DNA from 3 places in the Pseudomonas sp. GW821-FHT04D07 genome. Region 1 is predicted to be linked to each of the others. Evidence: riboswitches for the same ligand, from Rfam matches in the RefSeq annotation. Region 1 holds a riboswitch; each other region holds the start of a gene.
The links. Region 1 has a riboswitch for cobalamin ahead of AC07T0_RS18255 (CbtB domain-containing protein). Riboswitches for the same ligand answer to the same signal wherever they lie in the genome.
Positions count from the first base shown of each region.

Region 2: another riboswitch for cobalamin. It lies ahead of cobO (cob(I)yrinic acid a,c-diamide adenosyltransferase); the one in region 1 lies ahead of AC07T0_RS18255 (CbtB domain-containing protein).
Region 3: another riboswitch for cobalamin. It lies ahead of cobW (cobalamin biosynthesis protein CobW); the one in region 1 lies ahead of AC07T0_RS18255 (CbtB domain-containing protein).

Region 1 is NZ_JBWKTH010000015.1:22,287-29,265, reverse strand. Features, by position in the region: gene AC07T0_RS18265 (response regulator) at 1-1,806, opposite strand, end outside; gene AC07T0_RS18260 (response regulator) at 2,070-2,426, shown strand; cobalamin riboswitch at 2,546-2,771, shown strand; gene AC07T0_RS18255 (CbtB domain-containing protein) at 2,868-3,050, shown strand; gene AC07T0_RS18250 (CbtA family protein) at 3,061-3,762, shown strand; gene AC07T0_RS18245 (cobalamin biosynthesis protein) at 3,759-4,175, shown strand; gene cobM (precorrin-4 C(11)-methyltransferase) at 4,239-4,985, shown strand; gene AC07T0_RS18235 (NUDIX hydrolase) at 5,006-5,437, shown strand; gene nfuA (Fe-S biogenesis protein NfuA) at 5,674-6,258, opposite strand; gene AC07T0_RS18225 (EamA family transporter) at 6,316-6,979, opposite strand, start outside.
Region 2 is NZ_JBWKTH010000032.1:9,300-16,278, reverse strand. Features, by position in the region: gene cobD (threonine-phosphate decarboxylase CobD) at 1-635, opposite strand, end outside; gene cbiB (adenosylcobinamide-phosphate synthase CbiB) at 628-1,536, opposite strand; gene bluB (5,6-dimethylbenzimidazole synthase) at 1,533-2,183, opposite strand; gene AC07T0_RS26975 (cobyrinic acid a,c-diamide synthase CobB) at 2,180-3,538, opposite strand; gene cobO (cob(I)yrinic acid a,c-diamide adenosyltransferase) at 3,535-4,146, opposite strand; cobalamin riboswitch at 4,230-4,449, opposite strand; gene AC07T0_RS26965 (hypothetical protein) at 4,577-4,750, opposite strand; gene AC07T0_RS26960 (hypothetical protein) at 4,968-5,546, shown strand; gene AC07T0_RS26955 (class I SAM-dependent methyltransferase) at 5,543-6,205, opposite strand; gene AC07T0_RS26950 (C40 family peptidase) at 6,234-6,770, opposite strand.
Region 3 is NZ_JBWKTH010000012.1:61,663-68,641, reverse strand. Features, by position in the region: gene cobN (cobaltochelatase subunit CobN) at 1-3,043, opposite strand, end outside; gene cobW (cobalamin biosynthesis protein CobW) at 3,047-4,114, opposite strand; cobalamin riboswitch at 4,210-4,428, opposite strand; gene AC07T0_RS16245 (glycosyltransferase) at 4,519-5,811, shown strand; gene AC07T0_RS16240 (glycoside hydrolase) at 5,815-6,979, opposite strand, start outside.

The sequences.
Region 1 (6,979 bases):
CAGGTCGCCACGCATCTCGAGCTCAAAGCCCAACTGTTTGTCACCGGCCAGTGGCTCGAACATATTGCGCAGCCCCTCCACCAGACGCTCGATGCTGGTATTTTCCGGGCGCAGCTCCAACTTGCCCGCCTCGACTTTGGAGATATCGAGGATGTCGTTGATCAGGTTGAGCAAATCGTTGCCCGCGCTGTAGATCGATTCAGCGAACTTGACCTGTTCCGCCGTGAGGTTCTCCTGCGGGTTCTCCGCCAGCAGCTTGGACAGGATCAGCGAACTGTTGAGCGGCGTACGCAGCTCATGGGACATGTTGGCAAGAAACTCGGATTTGTACTTGCTCGAACGCTGCAGCTCCTCGGCACGCTCCTCGAGCTGGATCTGGGCCAGGTTCAGCTGGTTGTTCTTGAGGTCCATCGCGTCGCGCTGCGCGGCCAGGGCCAGGGCTTGTTCGGCCAACTGTTCGTTGGTCTGTTCGAGTTCGCTCTGCTGGCTTTCCAGGTGAACCTGCGATTCCTTGAGCACCTGGGACTGTTCTTCCAGTTCCTCGTTGGCGGTCTTCAGCTCTTCCTGCTGGACTTGCAGCTCTTCGTTGAGCTGCTGGGTCTCGGCCAGGACCTCCTGCAAGCGCTGGCGGTAACGCGCGGCCTCGATGGAAGTGCCAATATTGTCGGCGATCAGTTCCAGCAGTTCGATGTCACGTTCGTTCAGCGGACGCAGGAAACCCAGCTCAATCACCCCGTTGACCCGCTCATCGTTAGTGGTCGGCACCACCAGCACACTGCGCGGCGACCCCTCGCCCAGGCCCGAACTGACCTTGAAGTAATCCATCGGCACTTCGTCCAGGCGGATCAGACGGCCCTGGCCGGCGGCTTGGCCAACCAGGCCTTCATCGTTGAAGATCGCCTGTTCCTGCCGATCCTGCTCGCGGGAAAAACCATAGCTGGCGACACGGGTCAGGCCCCCCTGCTCTTCGCGGACATACAATGCCGCCACAGCGCTGCCCATGTACTGGGCGCAGAATTGCAGGATATTGCGCCCCAGCAGATTCAGGCTCAGTTGGCCCAGCACCTGCTCGGCCAGCTCGGTCTGGCCACTGCGTAGCCAGGCTTGCTGTTCCAGCCGTTCCGCACTCTTGACTTGTGACGCGAGATTTTTTGCATAACTACTTGAAAGTGATAACAAATCACGTCGACCTACAAAGGCCAGCAAGGCACTCAGGCCCAGCACAAAGATGAGATAGAGGACGATGCTCCAGATCGTGGTGCGGCTTACGGTCTCATTGCGCGCGAGCCGCAGTTGCTGCTCCATGTCGATGGCGTTCTCAAACTCGCTACGGATCTCGTCAACCAGGCGCTTGCCACGCCCCGCCTGGATCACCCCCTGGTAGTCGCCGCTGGAGCGCCTCAGTTCGATCATCCGCTGAGCGTATTCGCTCCAGGCGCCCTGCAAGGCTTCGATGCGTTTGAAGCGGTCGACCTGCTGCGGATTATCCGCGGTCAGTTGCTGCAAGCTGCGCAGTTCGGCAATGATCTTCGGCTTGGCGACTTCGTAGGGGTCGAGGAAATGCTCGTCACCGGTAATCAGGAAACCGCGCATACCGGTTTCCAGATCCACCGAGAGCTTCATCGCCTCGTTGCTGTTATTGATCACCCGGTCGGTATGCTCGACCCACTGGATCACCGACAGCAGATAGGTGATCAGCGCGACGAAAAATACCGCACTGAGGACCCCGACGCCCAAGGGCAGGCTAATGTTGCGACTCAATAACTTGCGAAAGCTTTGTTCATCCACCGAAGACGACGAATTCATTTCAGGGCCCGGATTAAAGTTATTGATTATCAAGGAGTCTGCCGTATGTACGAATAAAAGACCGCCATTTTTCTCACAGCTTAGAATGCAATGCCCCAGGCCGCACTGTCGTGACGCGATGACAGACCTTAGCCTATCATCTTGTACAGTCGGATTTTTTTGTACAGGCCGGGGAACTTGCCTGGCCCGGTGGTTTACTGATACCAGAGGCCGAGCGGTTCAGCGAACTTGATCCATTCCTCACTTTTTCGGGATATACCCTCATGCCAGTCCCCCCCGCCACCATCCTTGTCGTTGAAGACGATACCGTCGTGCGCATGCTGATCGTCGATGTCCTGGAGGAACTGGCGTTCAATGTCCTGGAGGCCGACGGCAGCGAAAAGGCCCTGGATATCCTTGGACAGGCCGACACCCGCATCGATTTGTTGATGACCGATGTCGGACTGCCCGAAATGGATGGCCGCGAATTGGCCAAGGCCGCCTGCCAAATGCGCCCGGGGCTGCCCGTCCTGTTTGCCAGCGGCTACGCCGAAAGCATCGAACTGGCGCCTGGCATGCAGGTGATCAGCAAGCCCTTTTCTATTGATCAGTTAAGGCTAAAGATCAAAAATATTATATAAGCACATGATTTATATGAAATATTTATTCTAGAATTCACTTTAACTCGGGGCTGGGCCAGCGCATTCGCGACCACCACTGCGCCCTCTACTGCATTGACGCGCCCGGCCCAGCGTGTTTACCTAGTGGCCTTGTTTTGGGTGCCCTTCACAGGGTGAAACGGGAAACCGGTGCGTCAGCCTGTCTGTCTTCAGGCCTGATCAGTCCGGTGCTGCCCCCGCAACGGTAAGCGAGAGAAGCGTCAGAGCCACTGTGTCGACACCGGCATGGGAAGGCGACGCTTGAAGAGTCGGGCCCTGCCCAACTCCCTCGCAAGCCCGGAGACCGGCCCAGAAATAATCGATGACAAACCTGCGGTGGGCAGGCGCTGTTGTAATCTCCGGGCGCCCGCCCGCCGAGGTTCTTCGCGCCTTTCCGCCTGCTAAAACTCAAAGGGAAGCGCCATGTCAACCACTACCGTCCGCCACTCGACCGCCATCAGCACCCTGAGCCAGCGCCTCGTCGCCGCCATCGGTGCCACCATCCTGGGCGCGGCATTGGTCTATTTCGCCGGGTTATCACCCATCGACGTCGTCCACAACGCCGCACACGATACCCGTCACAGCTCTGCCTTCCCGTGCCATTGAGACGCCAGCCATGATCAAGCGTATTGCGCAAACAGCGGGATTCACCGGCTTGCTGGCCGCCCTGTTGCTGACCCTGCTGCAAAGCTTCTGGGTCGCCCCGCTGATTCTCCAGGCGGAAACCTATGAAAAATCCGCGGCAGCCGAGGCTCACGAACACCAGCACGTGGCCATGGCCGGGCACGTACACGACGAAGAGGCCTGGGAGCCGGAAGACGGCTGGCAGCGCGTGTTGTCCACCACCGGCGGCAACCTGGTGGTGGCCGTCGGTTTCGCCTTGATGCTGGCCGGCCTCTATACCCTGCGCGCGCCGAACCGCACCGCCCAGGGCCTGCTCTGGGGCCTGGCCGGTTATGCCACGTTCTGCCTGGCACCGACCCTGGGCCTGCCGCCGGAACTGCCGGGCACTGCCGCGGCGGACTTGCTGCAACGGCAGATCTGGTGGGTCGGCACCGCAGCGTCCACGGCGGTTGCCATTGCCCTGGTGGTATTCGGCAAGCACTGGGCGCTCAAACTGCTGGGCGTGGCCATTGTCGTGGTGCCCCATGTGATCGGCGCACCGCAGCCGCAAGTTCATTCCAGCCTGGCGCCAGAAGAGCTGGAAGCACAATTCAAGATCGCCTCGCAACTGACCAATGCCGCGTTCTGGCTGGCCCTGGGCCTGATCAGTGCATGGCTGTTCCGGCGCAAGACCAAGGCTCACTACTCGGCATGAGCACGACGCCAATCCTCGCGGTTGGCCTCGGCTGCCGGCTCGGCTGTAGCGCCTCGACCTTGCAGGTGCTACTGGAGCAATCTTTGCTGACCCATCGGATCGACCTCAAGGAAATCAATGGCTTGGCAAGTATTGATGGGAAAAAGGTTGAACCCGGCCTGCGGGAACTGGCACAGCGCCTGAACCTGCCGCTGGTGTTCTTCAGCGCGACCGAGCTGGCACCTTACGAGGCTCGGCTCAGCCATCGTTCCAGCCAGGCCTTCGAACAGACCGGCTGTCATGGCGTCGCAGAAAGTGCCGCGCTGGCCCTGGCCGAACAGTTGGGGCAAGCCCGTGCGAATCTTCTGATTTCACGCCAAAAGCATCCTCAGGCGACCTTTGCACTGGCCTGGACCGGGCAAAACCCTCGATAATCACCGCCGTCTACATGAGCGTTGTTCATGTAAAGCCTTGTGCAGCCCTGTTCAGAGAGTGTCATGACCGTCTACTTCATCGGCGCCGGCCCCGGCGATCCGGAACTCATTACCGTCAAGGGCCAACGCCTGATCCGCAGCTGCCCGGTGATCATCTATGCCGGCTCCCTGGTGCCTGATGCCGTGCTTGAAGGCCACCGTGCGACGCAAGTGGTCAATAGCGCCGAGTTGCACCTGGAACAGATCATCGACCTGATCAAGACCGCCGATGCCCGGGGCCAGGACGTGGCGCGGGTGCATTCGGGCGATCCGTCGCTCTACGGTGCCATCGGCGAGCAGATCCGCCCTCTGCGCGAATTGGGCATTGCCTATGAGATCATCCCCGGCGTCACCGCGACCGCCGCCTGCGCAGCCTTGCTCGGCGCCGAGCTGACGCTGCCGGATATTTCCCAAAGCGTGATCCTCACCCGTTATGCCGACAAAACCGCGATGCCGGCCGGGGAAGAGTTGGCCAGCCTGGCCCAGCACAAGGCGACCATGGCGATTCACCTGGGGGTCAAACACCTGGCCAGAATCATCGAGGAACTGCTGCCGCATTACGGCGCGGACTGCCCGATCGCGGTGATCCATCGCGCTACCTGGCCCGACCAGGACTGGGTACAAGGTACCCTTGAGGATATTCTGGCCAAGGTCGAGGCCAAGGGCTTTCGCCGCACGGCGCTGATCCTGGTGGGCCGCGTCCTGGCCAGCGAGCACTTCAGCGAATCCTCGTTGTACCGCGCGGGTCACGCTCATCTTTATCGACCTTGAATCGTCTGGAGGATAAGCCGATGTCCGAACCGTTGTTTTCCGGCGCCAAGCTGGCCCTGCTCTGCGGCGATGAGCTGCTGACCTACCTGCGCGACATGAAGGACAGCATTCCCTATCCCGGACATTGGGACTTTGCCGGTGGCGGTCGCGAAGGCGAGGAAACTCCGAGCGAATGTGCCCTCAGGGAGCTGGATGAGGAGTTTTCCCTGCGTATCGGGGCTGAACGGATCGAATGGGCCCGACGCTACCCCAGCGTGACCCAGCCCAATACCCACTCGTGGTTTCTGGTCGGGCAACTGAGCCGCGCGGAAATTACAGCGATTCGCTTTGGCGACGAAGGCCAGTACTGGCGGATGATGGCGATTGCCGAGTACCTGGAGCACCCGCTGGGTGTGCCCTATCTGCAAGAGCGGCTACGCGATTACCTGGAGAGTCGGGTTTCCGGGTCGTAATAATGTACCGCTCTCAAGGGCCTCTTCGCGGGCAAGCTCCGCTCCCACAGTACCTGTGTCGAACCTGGATTATATGGACGGCACAGAACCCCATGTGGGAGCGGAGCTTGCCCGCGAAGACGTCGGAGCAGGCACCGCAATCGGAACGACCTCAACCGATCCCCCATAAAAAAAACGGCGCTCACGGGCACCGTTTTTTTATCCAGCCGGACGTAGCGAACGCCCTGCTACCGAACTCAGTAGTAGGCGTTTTCTTTCTGCGTATGGTCGGTCACATCGCGTACACCCTTGAGCTCGGGAATCCGCTCGAGCAAGGTGCGCTCGATGCCTTCCTTCAAGGTCACGTCGGCCTGACCACAGCCCTGGCAACCGCCACCGAACTGCAGCACGGCGATACCGTCCTCGACCACTTCGATCAGGCTGACCTGGCCGCCGTGGCTGGCCAGCCCCGGATTGATTTCGGTTTGCAGGTAATAGTTGATACGCTCGTTGACCGGACTGTCGGCATTGACCATCGGCACCTTGGCGTTTGGCGCCTTGATCGTCAGTTGGCCGCCCATACGGTCGGTGGCGTAATCGACCACCGCATCATCGAGGAAGGCTTCGCTGAAGGAATCGATCCACGCGGTGAAGCTTTTCAGCCCCAACGCGGTGTCTTCAGGTTTTTCTTCACCCGGCTTGCAATAGGCAATGCAGGTTTCGGCGTACTGGGTACCCGGCTGGGTAATGAAAACGCGGATGCCGATCCCCGGGGTGTTCTGCTTCGACAGCAGATCAGCCAGATAATCGTGGGCGGCATCGGTAATGGTTATGGCGCTCATGGAATCTCCTCACAGACTTACCGCCAGTTTACGCCAATCGGGCCGCCGGACAAAGTCCTAGTATTTTTGTCGGGAAAGCAGCGGCCGCCACTGGATCGAACCCACCAGCAACGCCGAGAAAATCAGCGCACTGGCCAGCCAGCCCGCCGGGCTCGGCCAGACGCCGAGCAACAGCATCGAACCGAGAATGGCAAATACCGGAATCAGCAAGGACAGCGGCGCCACCTGCGACAACGGATATTCGCGCAACAACAGATTCCAGCCCCAATAACACAGGTGTGTAGCGCCATAGACCTGGAACGCCAGGGAAAACAGCAGACCCGTCCCGAGCTGATCCGGCAGCGCGACAAAGGGCACCGCAGCGTTCTTGAGCCAGGTCAGCAGGAACAGCGGCAGCGGTGCGAACAGGCTTGCCCAGACCACGAAGGCGAACACCTCTTTGACCCGCGACAGCTTGATCAGCACATTGCCCAGGCTCCAGGCGACGGCACTGAGCACGATCAGCAGCAACCCAGCCCTGCTCTCGCCCGCCGAGCTGTCGAACAGCACACAGGCCAGCCCCAGGGCCGCCAGCAACCCGCCGATCACCTGAGCCCCGCTCAATGACTCGCGAAACAGCAGCACGCCCCAACCCAGGGTGAAGAAGGCACTGGTCTGGATCAGCAGCGCCGCGGTTCCCGGTGGAACGCCCAGACTGATACCGAAGTTGATCAGCCCCCAC
Region 2 (6,979 bases), on a different contig from region 1:
TTGAGCAACTTGCCTTCGGCCAGGACAAACCCCAGGCGTACGCCGGCCAAACCGAAGAACTTGCCGAACGAGCGCAGGACAATCAGCCCGACCTGGTGACTGTGGGCGGCCAGGCTGCGCTCTGGCGTGTTGTCCATGAAGGCCTCATCCACCACCAACCAGCCACCGCGCTGGGCCAGGCGGGCATGCCATTCGAGCAACTGCTCCGGGGCCAGGCTCAGGCCGGTGGGATTGTTCGGATTGACCACGACCAGCACGTCGAGGCTGTCGAGAAAAAACTCGACTTCATGCTCCAGCACTTCGCGCACGATGTAGCCATTGCGCCGCCAGGCTTCGGCATGCTCGGCATAACAAGGCGACAGCACACCGACCTTGCCCGCACGACGCAGGCGCGGCAGCAACTGGATCGCCGCCTGGGAACCGGGCACCGGCAACACCTGGGGGGCGCCGTAATAGCGGCAGGCGGCCTGCTCCAGGCCGTCATCGGTTTCCGGCAGGCGCGCCCAGGCACGCTCGGGGATCGGCGGGATCGGCCAGGGCCAGGGCGCCAGGCCACTGGACAGGTCCAGCCAATCGGCCTCGGCAATCCCGTAGTGTTCCACCGCCTTGCGCAGGCGCCCGCCGTGCTCAAGCATAGATCTCAGCTCCCAGACAAAGAATCAGCAACCACAACCACACACCCCGTTGTACCAATTGCCAGCCCCGGTCGATGGAGTCGGCGGTCGCCGGCTCCCCTTCGCCCAACGGCGGACGCTGATGCAATTCACCGTGATAAATCGCCGCCCCACCCAACTCGACCCCCAGCGCCCCGGCGCCGGCCGCCATCACCGGCCCGGCATTCGGGCTGTCCCAGGTCGGTCCCTGGCGGCGCCAGCATTGCAGCGCCAACCCGGTTTTGCCGAGCAAGGCATAGGTCAGGGCCACCAAGCGTGCAGGAATATAGTTCAAAACATCGTCGATCCGCGCCGCCGCCCAGCCAAAACGTTCGAAACGTTCATTGCGATACCCCCACATGGCATCCAGGGTATTGCTCAGGCGATACAGCACCACGCCGGGCGCGCCGGCCACGACAAACCAGAACAGCGCGGCGAACACCGCATCGCTGCCATTTTCCAGCACCGACTCGGTGGCCGCGCGGGCCACTTCGGTGTGATCGAGTTCCGTGGTCTGGCGACTCACCAGATAGCTCACGCGCTGACGGGCGCGATCCAGGTCATCGCTGCGCAAGGCCTGGGCCACGGGGATGACGTGTTCACCGAGGCTGCGCAAGCCGAGGGCGCAATAGAGCGCGAGGATATCGACGATCCAGCCGACATAGGGCGCCCACGACAAGGCCGTGGCCAAGAGGGTCAGCGGCAACACCGCCATCACCCACGCCGTGACCCCATGACTGCGCCAGCCACGCCCGCCGGAATTGAAACGTTGTTCGATACGGTCCGCCAGACGGCCGAACGCCACCAGCGGATGCCAGCGTTTGGGTTCGCCCAGCAGCGCATCCAGCGCTACCCCGGCGACACTCAACAACGCCACACTCATTGACTCACTCCCCAATAATTCTCATACAACAGTTCACTCAAGGGGCGCGGTTGCGCCCAACCTTCCAAGACCAGCATCGGTGCCGGATAAAACGCCTGGACCGGTCCCAGGCACAGCACCGCCAGCGGCTTGGCCCCCGTCGGCAGACCGAGCAGTTGCGCCAGGGCCTGCGGTTCGAACAGCGAGACCCAGCCCATGCCCAGGCCTTCGGCACGGGCGGCCAACCAGAGATTCTGGATGGCGCAGGACAAGGACGCCATGTCCATTTCCGGCAAGGTCCGCCGGCCGAAGATATGCCGCTCGCGATCATCCATCAGCGCGGCGACCAGCACCTCGGCACAGTCATTGATGCCTTCGACCTTCAACTTCATGAATTCATCGGAACGCTCGCCCAGGGCCTCGGCGGTGCGTATCCGTTCTTCTTCCACCAACTGCTGGATCTGGCCGCGCAATCCGCGGTCGGTAATGCGAATAAAACGCCAGGGCTGCATCAACCCGACGCTGGGCGCCTGATGCGCCGCCTCCAGCAAGCGCGAGAGCAGCTCGGGCGCGACGCTGCCAGCGGTAAAGTGGCGCATATCGCGGCGTTCACCGATGACACGGTAGACCGCCGCGCGTTCTTCAGGGCTAAAAGCGTTGTCGGTCATGGCCTCCGCGCGGGTAAGTCCGCGCGCTCCGAGAGTGCGCCGGCCTTGGCAAGGTGGATATCCGGGGCCAACAGCGCGGCAATCGCCCGCGGATTGGACGGAAAATAAAAGTGCACATAAGAAGCGGTCATCCGCCCTTGGCGATACACCGCCTCGGCGCCGCGCCCGCCATTGGGGCTCAGGCCCCGGGCAATCGGTTCCAGCGCCGTGGTGGTCAGCGAATGGTGATAGGTGTGACCGCGCAACAGCCCTTCCGGCAACGCCACCGCCTGCAAGGCCAGGGCCGCCAGGCGCTTCTGCATCGTCGCCTCACCCGCCAGCAGGCCCAGCAACTCGGCGCGTTGCCCTTCGACATCGGTCAGCGCATCGAGCAGATAGAGCATCCCACCGCATTCGGCGAGCAAGGGTTTGCCGGCCTGATGATGGGCGCGGATCGCCGCCAGCATCGGCGCGTTCCGGGCCAGGACCAGGTGATGCAGTTCCGGATAACCACCGGGCAGGTAAAGGCTGTCCGCCTCGGGCATGACTTGATCGTGGATCGGCGAGAAAAACCGCAACTCGGCGCCCATGGCCCGTAACAGATCCAGGTTGGCCCCATAGATGAAGGCAAAGGCCTCGTCATGGGCGACGGCGATGCGCACGCCGGCCAGCAGCGGCTCGGCGACTACCGGCGCGGGCGCGGCAAACGCCACTGGCGGCGGCAACGCCACCTCGCAGCTGCCGGCCAGAGCCTCGGCAGCCGCGTCCAGGCGCTTGTCCAGGTCATTCAATTCACTGGCCTGCACCAGGCCGAGATGACGACTCGGCAGCTCGATCCCGGTTTCCCGCGAGAGCGCGCCGTACCAGCGCAGGCCTTCGGTCAGGCTGCCTTCGAGCAATTGCGCGTGCCGTAGGGTACCGACACGGTTGGCCAGCACCCCGGCGAACGGCAGGTCCGGCTGGTAACGTGCCAGCCCCAGGGCCAGGGCGCCGAAGGTCTGGGCCATGGCCGTACCGTCGATCACTCCGAGCACCGGCACACCGAAATGTCGGGCCAGATCGGCGCTCGACGGCGTGCCGTCGAACAGCCCCATGACCCCTTCGATCAGGATCAGGTCGGCCTCGCCCGCCGCCTCCCAGAGCAGCCGGCGACTCTCCTCGGCGCCGACCATCCACAAATCCAGCTGATAGACCGGCGCACCGCTGGCGCGCTCATGGATCATCGGGTCGAGAAAGTCCGGGCCGCATTTGAACACCCGGACCTTGCGCCCCTGATTGCGGTGCAGGCGCGCCAGGGCCGCGGTCACCGTGGTCTTGCCCTGGCCGGAAGCCGGCGCGGCGATCAGCACCGCCGGGCAATGACGCGCTTGCCTCATAGTTCGATGCCCTTTTGGGCCTTGATCCCGGCCTGGAACGCATGCTTGAGCAGGCCCATTTCGGTCACCGTGTCGGCCAGTTCGATCATTTCCGGCTTGGCGCCGCGTCCGGTGACCAGCACGTGCTGCATCGGTGGACGGGCTTGCAGGTCGGTCAGGACCTGATCGAGGTCCAGATAACCGTGCTTGAGGGCGATATTCAGCTCATCGAGCAGCACCAGGCCGATGCTCGGGTTGCGGAGCATTTCCCGGGAGACTTCCCAGGCGGCTTCGGCGGCGGCGATATCGCGCTGGCGATCCTGGGTCTCCCAGGTAAAGCCTTCGCCCATCACATGGAAGCGCACCTGCTCGGGGAAGCGCCGGAAAAACAGCTCTTCGCCGGTGCTGTTGCGGCCCTTGATAAATTGCACCACGCCACACTGCATGCCATGGCCCATGGCCCGGGCGAGCATGCCGAAAGCCGAGCTGCTCTTGCCCTTGCCGTTGCCGGTGAGGACCAGCAACAGGCCGCATTCATTTGGCGCACTGGCAATACGCTCGTCGATCACCGCCTTTTTGCGCAGCATGCGCGCCAGGTGGCGTTCGTCGCGATCAGGGGATTCGTTCATGGCAGCTCTCCGTTGGGGCTGGATAAGGCAAACGGGGGGCAGGGAAAAACGCGGCCGGAGCCGTCCAGCATCGCCCGCCGTGACGCTGTGGGATGGATCAGGCCGGTCTCCGGGCTCATGAGCGCTATTCGCGGGACCGCGCGCCTTCCCATGTCGGCTGGACACAGTGGCTCAAGGCGCGGTCTTGACTCATTTACCGTTGCGGGGGCAGCGCCGGAATCGCGCCTGTCGAAGGGCTCACCGGCTTCCCTGTTTCACCCTGTCGGCGATTCGCCACAGAGCACCTGAAACAATCGGCGAAGGTTAGAGGGTTGGGGGTGGAGCGTCAAATAAAGCCGCCATCAGAAAAGCAAACGCCCCGGGCCAGGCGGGGCGTTTGTAGACAATTTGGGAGGAAGCCTTTTGCCAAAGTCGATAGTGGGAGCCAATGTCAGGAGCGAGCACCCGCGAGCACACCAGCAGGCTCGAGTTCCTTGCCGCGGCTCAAACCGACCTTGAGAAAACGACGCTGATTTTCAGAAACACCCACAGCAGCCAACGACATGGCTTCAGCGGTGAATTTGGCAATCATGGCCGCTTTCGCAGCGTTTTTAGTCGTTTTCATAGACACCTCTGCGTCTTGACAATTAAAGAGATCTTAATGACCCGCTACAGAAATCACAAGGCGACCGTCATCGCCAAAATCAAACCCTAACTCCTTGTACAAGGCGATAGCTCCCTACCCCGACCCAGATCAAAAAACCGGCGCCAGAAATTGTGCTACGTTGAGGAAGGTGATATCAAATAGCCATAACCCGACCAACAATAAAAAGGGGAGCTCCATGCAAGGCCTGATCATCAGCAATCCGAAACTGGAATTCCTGCGCCCCGCCCTGGAGCGCTGGCCCGAGTGCATCGATCGCTACAACCAGCTCCTCGGTGACGGACAGGCGCCCTACTGGTTCAACGAGCGGGCCAATCTGGGGTTATTGTCGGTCGCGGCCTGGGCGGCGGAAATGGTCACCCTGGAGCATTTCCCGACCAAGAAGCAGCTCGAAGAGGGCGACCGCAGCGGACGCTGCGACCTGCAGATCTCCACCGCGCAGGAGTCGGTCTATATCCAGGCCACGCAACGCTGGCCCAAGGTCAATAACCTCAACCCGATGCCGGCCCTGCTGGATGTGGCGAGCGATGCCAAAAAAATCAGCCATCCGCATCACCTGAAACTCGGTTGCCTGTTCGTCTCGCCGTTCAAGCCGCAGCAGAGCCCCAGCCCGGAAGACCTGCAGGATATGGTCGACGACCTGCAAAAGGCCAACAGCTGCGCCGTGGCCTGGTACTTTCCCTACGCTTATCGCAAGTTGCACAACGAAGCCGGCCAGTATCATCCCGGCATCGCTCTGCTGTTCAAGGAAGCCTAGCGCTTACGGCACAAGGTCAGGCCATCGCCCAGCGGCAGCAGCGACAAATCCACCCGCGCGTCATCCTTCAAGGCCCGATTCAGCGCCTGGATGGCCCGGGTGTCGGCGCTTTGCCCATTCACCTCGAGCACCCGCCCACTCCACAGCGTGTTATCGAACATCGCCAGGCCGCCCGGGCGCAGCAAGCGCAGGGCACTTTCCAGATACGCCGGGTAATTGGCCTTGTCGGCGTCGATGAATATCAGGTCGAACTGCTCGCCCTGCCCTTGCTGCTCCAACTGCGCCAGGGTCTCCAGCGCCGGCGCCAGACGCAACTCGATACGCGCAGCCAGACCCGCCTCCCGCCAGTAGCGCAGCGCCGTGGCGTTGTAGTCCCCGGGAATATCGCAGCACAGCAGGCTACCGCCCTCCGGCAAGGCCGAGGCCATGCACAAGGCGCTGTAACCGGTGAAGGTGCCGACTTCGAGCAAACGCCGGGCGCCGGTCAGCTTGACCAGCAACGCGAGGAACTGGCCCTGTTCAGGCGCCACCTGCCAACGCGCCATGGGCAACGCCTGGGTTTCGTCACGCAGACGCTTGAGCAACGGCGTTTCGCGCAGGGAAACGTCCAGCAGATAGCCGTAGAGGGCATCGTCCAGCTTGAGGGTGCGAGCGGTCATGACAACCTCGCGGTAACGCAGTGGCTAACTAAGGGTTGCTCGCCAGACGCCCGGCAGGCAATACACGTTTGGCATTCAGGTAGGCGTGCTGCCAATAGGCCTTGGACAGACTGTCCAGTTTCACCGTGCCGCCGGTGGCCGGCGCATGGACGAAACGGCCTTCGCCGACATAGATCCCGGCATGGCTGACCTGGGAGCCACCGTTGGTGGCGAAGAAGATCAGGTCGCCGGTCTGCAAGGCGTTCTGCGGCACGTTCGGCGCGCGCATCACGATCATCTCACGGGTCGAGCGCGGCAGGTTAATGCCTGCCATATCACGATACACATAGCTGATCAGGCCACTGCAATCAAAACCCGAGTCCGGCGTATTGCCGCCCCAACGATAGGGCGTGCCGACCAGCCCCAGGGCGCGGAACAGCACGTCTTCAGCTTCTGGCGAGGAGGGTTGCGGGGAGGCGAAGACCACGGGCCGAGCCACAGGCGCTGGCGGCGGCGGCGCATGGCCAGCACAGGCACCGAGCAAGGCGGTGAAGGCAATCAAGGCAATACGGGCCGTGGTCGACATGTGCAGAAATCCTGACTGAATGCGGCTTTCTCTGCCGTGGTGTAGAGAAATCAAAACCGCGCAAGCAGGGCTCGCGCGGTCAGATACTCAACAATATCTCAGGATTCTAGCGGCTATGCGCTAAACTTCAAGTATCACTTTAACTTCGGACGTTTTTTGTACAGATTCGCCTGACACTGAAGCTTGGCATTTAGCCATCAGCAGGGCCG
Region 3 (6,979 bases), on a different contig from region 1:
GCTCATCCAGGCCTTCGGCCTGCAACTGCTCGCGCTCCTCGCGGACCCTGGCGGCCAGCGGATTCAACTCCGCCGGCTCGTCCAGCGCCGCCACGGCCTGCACGGCGGCGTCGAACAGCCGGATCAGGTTGGCGAAGGCATCGCGGAAAAACCCGGAAACCCGCAAGGTCACATCCACCCGCGGCCGGTCCAGCAGGCTCAGGGGTAGGATCTCGAAATCGTCGACCCGCTGGCTGCCGGTGGCCCACACCGGCCGTACGCCCATCAGCGCCATGGCCTGGGCGATATCGTCGCCGCCGGTGCGCATGGTCGCCGTGCCCCAGACCGACAGGCCAAGCTGGCGCAAATGGTCGCCATGGTCCTGCAAATGCCGCTCGAGAATCAGGTTGGCCGACTGAAAGCCGATGCGCCAGGCGGTGGTGGTCGGCAGGTTGCGCACATCCACGGAGAAGAAATTGCGCCCGGTGGGCAACACATCCAGGCGTCCGCGACTCGGTGCGCCGCTGGGGCCCGCCGGTACGAAGCGACCCGCCAGGGCGTCGAGCAGACCACTCATCTCCGCCGGGCCACAGGCATCCAGGCGCGGCGCGACCACCGTCAGCAGTCCGTCGATGATCAGCCGGACATCGGCCCAGCCTGCCGTGTCCGGGCAATCGACCTCGCCCCGTAGCGCACGCTCGATCAGTTGCCCGGCGTACAGTTCCAGGCGCTCGCGACTGTCGCCAGCGGTGCGCCAGGTTTCCTCGCTGAGGCTTTGCAACGACTCAGGCCGAGGCCCGTTCCAGGGTTCGCCCAGGGCGCAGTCCAACGGGTCGAAACCCATGGCAAAGGCCTTGGCCAAGGCCCGCAACAAGCTGGACTGGGCGCCACGCCCGTCACCACGGGGAATCCGCAGCAAGGCCAGCAGCGTATCGATGCGCAGGCGCCCGGTCGGCGATTCGCCGAACACATGCAAGCCGTCACGGATCTGCGACTCTTTCAAGTCGCAAAGGTAGGTATCCAACCGTGGCAGCCAGATCGCCGCCTCGGCATCGCTGTCGAGGCCCGCGTCCAGTTGCAGCTCACGATCGATCTGCGTCTCGCGAACCAGCTTGAGAATGTCCCGCTGCAACTCGCGGGCACGCCGCGGGTCGAGCAACTGCGCTTCGTAATATTCGTCGGCCAGCAGCTCCAGGTCGCGCAGCGGGCCGTAGGTCTCGGCCCGGGTCAGCGGCGGCATCAGGTGATCGATGATCACCGCCTGGGTCCGGCGCTTGGCCTGGGCCCCCTCGCCCGGGTCGTTGACGATAAACGGATAGATATTCGGCAACGGCCCCAGCAATGCATCCGGCCAACACTGCTGCGACAGACCGACGCCCTTGCCCGGTAGCCATTCCAGGTTGCCGTGCTTGCCGACATGGATCAGCGCATGGCTGTCATAGGTGTGCCGCAGCCAGAAATAGAACGCCAGGTAACCGTGGGGCGGCACCAGGTCCGGATCATGGTAGACCGCGCTGGCATCGACCTGATAACCCCGGGCCGGCTGGATGCCGACAAAGGTCAGGCCAAAACGCAGGCCGGCCACCATCATCCGCCCACCACGGAACATCGGGTCCTGTTCCGGCCGGCCCCAACGCGCCAACACCGCCTGGCGATTGCTCTCGGGCAGGCGCTCGAACATCACCTGGTAGTCGGCCAGGGCCATGCTCTGCTGGCAAGGCCGCAGGTCCAGGCTATCGAGGTCGTTGCTGACCCCACCGAGCAAAGCCTGGATCAGCGCCGTGCCACTCTCAGGCAACGCCTCGCTCAGCGGATAACCCTGGTCCTTGAGCGCGCGCAGGATATTCAGCGCCGCCGCTGGTGTGTCCAGGCCCACGCCGTTGCCGATCCGCCCGTCGCGGGTCGGATAGTTGGCGAGGATCAGGGCAACGCGCTTGTTCGCATTCGGCACCCGTGCCAGATCGACCCAGCGGCGGGCCAGTTCTGCAACGAAATCCATGCGCTCGGGCTGGGCCCGATAGCAGACCACATCGCTCTGGCTGCGCTCGCTGCGCCAAGCCAAGTCCTTGAAGCTGATGGGCCGGCTGATGATGCGCCCGTCCAGTTCCGGCAAGGCGATATGCATCGCCAGGTCACGGGGGCCGAGGCCCTGCTCGCTGGCCTGCCAACCGGGCTCGTTGTCCTGGGCACAGATGGCCTGGATCACCGGAATATCGCGGCGAAATGGCCGCAGATGCGGGGCTTCTGGGCTGGACTGGGCAAATCCGGTGGTGTTGAGAATCACTGCGGCCGTCACCTCGTCCAGCAGGTCCTCAACCACGCTCAGGCACCCGGGCTCCTTGAGACTGGCCACGGCAATCGGCAAGGGATTGAGCCCGGCCACCAGCAAGCGCTGGCAGAACACATCGACAAAGGCGGTATTCGCCGCCTGCAAATGCGAGCGATAGAACAGCAAGGCCGCGACCGGTTGACCGACCCGCCAATCGGCGCGCCAGCCGGCCAGTCCGGCGTCACCGTGGCGAGGATGATAGATCGCCGTGCGCGGCAACGGCTTCGGCTCGGCCCAGGCATAGTCGCGCTCCAACCAACGACTGGCGAGGCAGCGGTACAGGTCCAGGGCATTGCCCAAGCCACCCTGGCGCAGAAAATGCCAGAGTCGCTCACCCTCCGCGGCGGGTACGTTGCTCAAGTCGCTCAGTTCCGGGTCCGGACGATCGTCCCCCGGCACCAGGATCAGGGTCACCCCGCGCTCGGCCAGTTGCACCAAACGCTCGATACCGTAACGCCAATAGCCGATCCCGCCGTGCAGCGACAGCAGGATGACCCGGGCATGTCGCAGCACCTGGTCGACATAGAGGTCGACCGAGGCATGGTTCTGCACCTGCATGGGATTGGCCAGGCGCAGGCTCGGGTAATCGTCGGGCAGTTGCCCGGCCGCCTCGGCCAGCAGCGCAAGGCTGGAATCGCCGCTGCAGAGGATCACCAGCTCGGCGGGGGTTTGTCCCAGGTCGGCAATATTGTCATCCGACACAAAACCGCCGGGCTGGGTCCTGAGCAGGTGCATGGGTCAGGCGGTCAGCGCGGTGCGCAAGGTCGATTCGAGCAGCGCGGCATCCAGATCCTGGCCAATCAGCACCAGGCGGGTAACGCGGGGTTCGGCCGCCGTCCAGGCACGGTCGAAATGCTTGTCGAAACGTGTGCCTACACCCTGGATCAGCAAACGCATCGGCTTGTTCGGGATCGCGGCGAAGCCCTTGACCCGCAAAATGCCGTGCTTGACCACCAGTTGCGTCAGGACGTCCAGCAGCAGGCTTTCATCCGCTTGCGGCAGCTCCAGGGAGATCGAGTCGAAGGCATCATGATCGTGATCGTCATGATCGTCAGCATCGTGGTGGTGATCGTGGTGGCTGTGACGGCCGTCGATATGCTCCTCGGAACCGGCGCCCAGGCCCAGCAGCACGTCCAGCGGCAGGCGGCCGCTGCTGGCTTCGACGACCTTCACCGCCGGCGGCAGTTCTTCGGCCACTTCCAGGCGCACCCGGGCCAGGTCTTCAGGGCTGATCAGGTCGGCCTTGTTGAGAATCACCAGGTCGGCGCTGGACAGTTGGTCGGCGAACAGTTCGTGCAGCGGCGACTCGTGATCCAGGTTCGGATCAAGCTTGCGCTGGGCATCCACCTGGTCCGGGAACGCAGCGAAGGTGCCGGCGGCGACGGCCGGGCTGTCGACCACGGTGATCACCGCGTCGACGGTGCAGGCACTACGGATTTCCGGCCACTGGAAGGCTTGCACCAGGGGCTTGGGCAGCGCCAGACCGGAGGTTTCGATGAGGATATGATCGAGGTCGCCACGGCGCGCCACCAACTCGCGCATCACCGGGAAGAATTCTTCCTGGACCGTGCAGCAAAGGCAGCCGTTGGCCAGTTCATAGATGCGACCACTGGCCTCTTCTTCGGTGCAGCCGATCGAGCACTGCTTGAGGATCTCGCCGTCGATGCCCAGTTCGCCGAACTCGTTGACGATCACCGCGATGCGGCGGCCCTGGGCGTTGTCGAGCATATGGCGCAACAAGGTGGTCTTGCCCGAGCCGAGAAAGCCGGTGACGATGGTGACGGGAAGCTTGGCCAGTGTTTTCATCGGATGCCCTTTGGCAAAGTGGCGGGCATACGGGACGAGAACCACGGCCCTGGGGCGCGGATGCGTTCGCCACCGGATCACCCCGCCCGGTTGTAGTGAGAAACGGTCACGAGGCAGGTCTCCTGGCTTACGGTCGGGCCGTCGCGGCGCCTTCTGGGCAGCACGCGGTAGACCTGGCCTTGCGCCTTCCCGTCCGCAGACAGTGGCATTGCAGGGCTATCGAACCGTTTACAGTTGCGGGGGCAGCCGCGGCATACCGCGTTCCCTTCTTAGCTTCGGCCGAATGCCGAAGAACCTCGAAGCTGCAAGGCTACGCAGTGCGTCGAGGCAGGTCAATCGCGAGCGTCGCTGTGGTTTAATTGCGCCCCTTTTTCCCGCCCTGCCCGTTTCAAGGAATCGTACTCATGCACGCCACCGACATCACTCAGGTCCTGGTTATCGGTTACGTCTGGCCGGAACCGCGCTCGTCGGCGGCTGGCGGCCACATGATGCAGATCCTCGAGAGTTTTCTCGACGCCGGCTGGCGCGTCACCTTCGCCAGCCCCGCCGCCGTCGGCGAACACAAGGCCGACCTGGCGAGCTTGGGTATCGAGGAGTGTCGCATCGAGCTCAACAGCAGCAGTTTCGACAGCTTTGTCGCCGGCCTGCAACCGGATGTGGTGCTGTTCGACCGCTTCATGATGGAGGAGCAGTTCGGCTGGCGCGTGGAAAAACACTGCCCCGAGGCCCTGCGGGTGTTGGAGACCGCGGACCTGCAAAGCTTGCGCGATGCCCGCCAACAACAGCTCAAGGCGCGCCTGAAAGACGATCAGGACCAGAATGACTTCAGCAGCCTGTTCGCTCCCGATCAGCGGCAGGTGTTCCAACAGATGAGCGAAACCGATCAGGCCCAGCGGGAAATCGCCGCGATTTACCGTTCGGACCTGAGCCTGATGATTTCCGATGTCGAGTCGCAGTTGCTGGTCGAACAATTCAAGGTCCCGGCGGCGTTGCTGCACTGGTGCCCGTTGATGATCGACACACCTGTGGCGGCCTATCGCGATTTCGACGAGCGTGCGCATTTTCTCAGCATCGGCAACTTCCGCCACGCGCCGAACTGGGATGCCGTGCTCTGGATGAAGACCACGCTCTGGCCGCTGATCCGCCAGCAGTTGCCCACGGCCCAGCTGCAGATCTATGGCGCCTACACCCCGCCCAAGGCCACCGCGCTGCACAACCCCGCCCAGGGTTTTCACATCATGAACTGGGCCGAGGATGCCCTGGACGTCATGGCGGCGGCGCGCATTTGCCTGGCGCCATTGCGTTTCGGCGCCGGGATCAAGGGCAAGATCGTTGACGCCATGCTCTGCGGCACGCCGAATGTCACCACCCCCATCGGGGCCGAAGCCATGCACGGTGGGCTGCCCTGGGCCGGCGCCATCGAAACCAGCGCCGTCGCCCTGGCCCAAGCGGCCGTGCGCCTCTACCAGGACCGCACGCTGTGGCAGCAGGCCCAGGCCAACGGCCAGGCGCTGCTCGCCGCCCGTTACGAGCGCCGGGTCCACGGCCCCGCGCTGATTGCCCGGATCCAGGCCTGCCGCCTCGACCTCGCGGCCCACCGCCGGGACAATTTCACCGGGGCGATGCTGCGGCATCATCACCACAAGAGCACCCAGTACATGTCCCAGTGGATCGAGGCGAAAAACCGCGTCGACTGATGTTCAGGAGGCGCCGAGGACCTGGCGGATCTCGATCAGTTGCGCCGGCTCGCCGGAGACCACGACATGCGCCGACAACGGCGGCAGCTGCCGACCTTCCGGCGTGCGGCTGGGCCGGACGGAAAAGTTGACGGTGATCAGCGTGCCGTCGGCAAAGGTCGAGCGCTGCAGCAGGCGGTCCGCGGACAGGATCTGGAAGTCATCCATGGCCTGGCTGAACAGGCGCTCGTGCAGGGGCCGGAACACCTTGTCGTAGGCGCTGATCAGCGGCAAATCGCGGGAAATCACCTGATCGTTGAGGTGATACAGCGGGGGCACCATGTACAGCAATTGCAGCAACGCCGTGACCTCGCGCTCGCTGGAAAATTTCAGCGAACCGTACTCCCAGTGATGGGTACTGACCAGGCTGTCATGCAACACGATCTGATACAGCGGCAAGCGAAACTCGGCCGAGGTCACGAAGCGCGCCACCTCCGGCTTCAACGGCACCGCCTTGAAATACAGGTTGGGGGTTTCCGGCGGCCAATAGCCGCCCAGGTAGTAGCGCGAGCGTTTGTTCTTGCGCATATCCGCGTCCATCCAGGCAAAGGGCTGGGTGGCAATGCCATGGCTGAAGGCGATGACCGGCGCATAGAAGGCCAGCCCACCCTCGCTGCCCGTGACCAGGTCCAGCGCCTGGACCGGATACGCCAGACGCCGGCGGCGCGCCTCGGCATCCTGCACCTGGCTGGTTTCCCGGCCCGGCGTGTAATCACTGAACTCGGGGCCGGCGGCATCGACATCGAGAAAGTAGCTGTTCAGGCGCCCCGCCTGCGCCACGGCGCTGATCCGCCGCTTGGCATAGGCTTCGACACGGCGTGGATTGACGTAGACCCCTCGACCATTGAAGCCCTGGACTTTCTTGCCCTGCTCATCGGTATAACCGGCGGCGGCCAGTTCATCGCCCATCTTCGCGGTCGCCCAACTGGCTTGCAGATTCGACGGATGCGCACTGCCGTAGCTGTCGTAGGCCGACACCAGGTAGCCGGCGGCCTTGGCGGCGTCCACCGCCTCGGGGTGCCAGAAGGTGTCGCGCCAGTCATCGGCGCCCAACCAGGCCCGCGCCAGACCCGCGCCTTGCAAGGCGACAACGGTGTCGAGGGACAACCCACCGCCCCAGCGCTCGGCC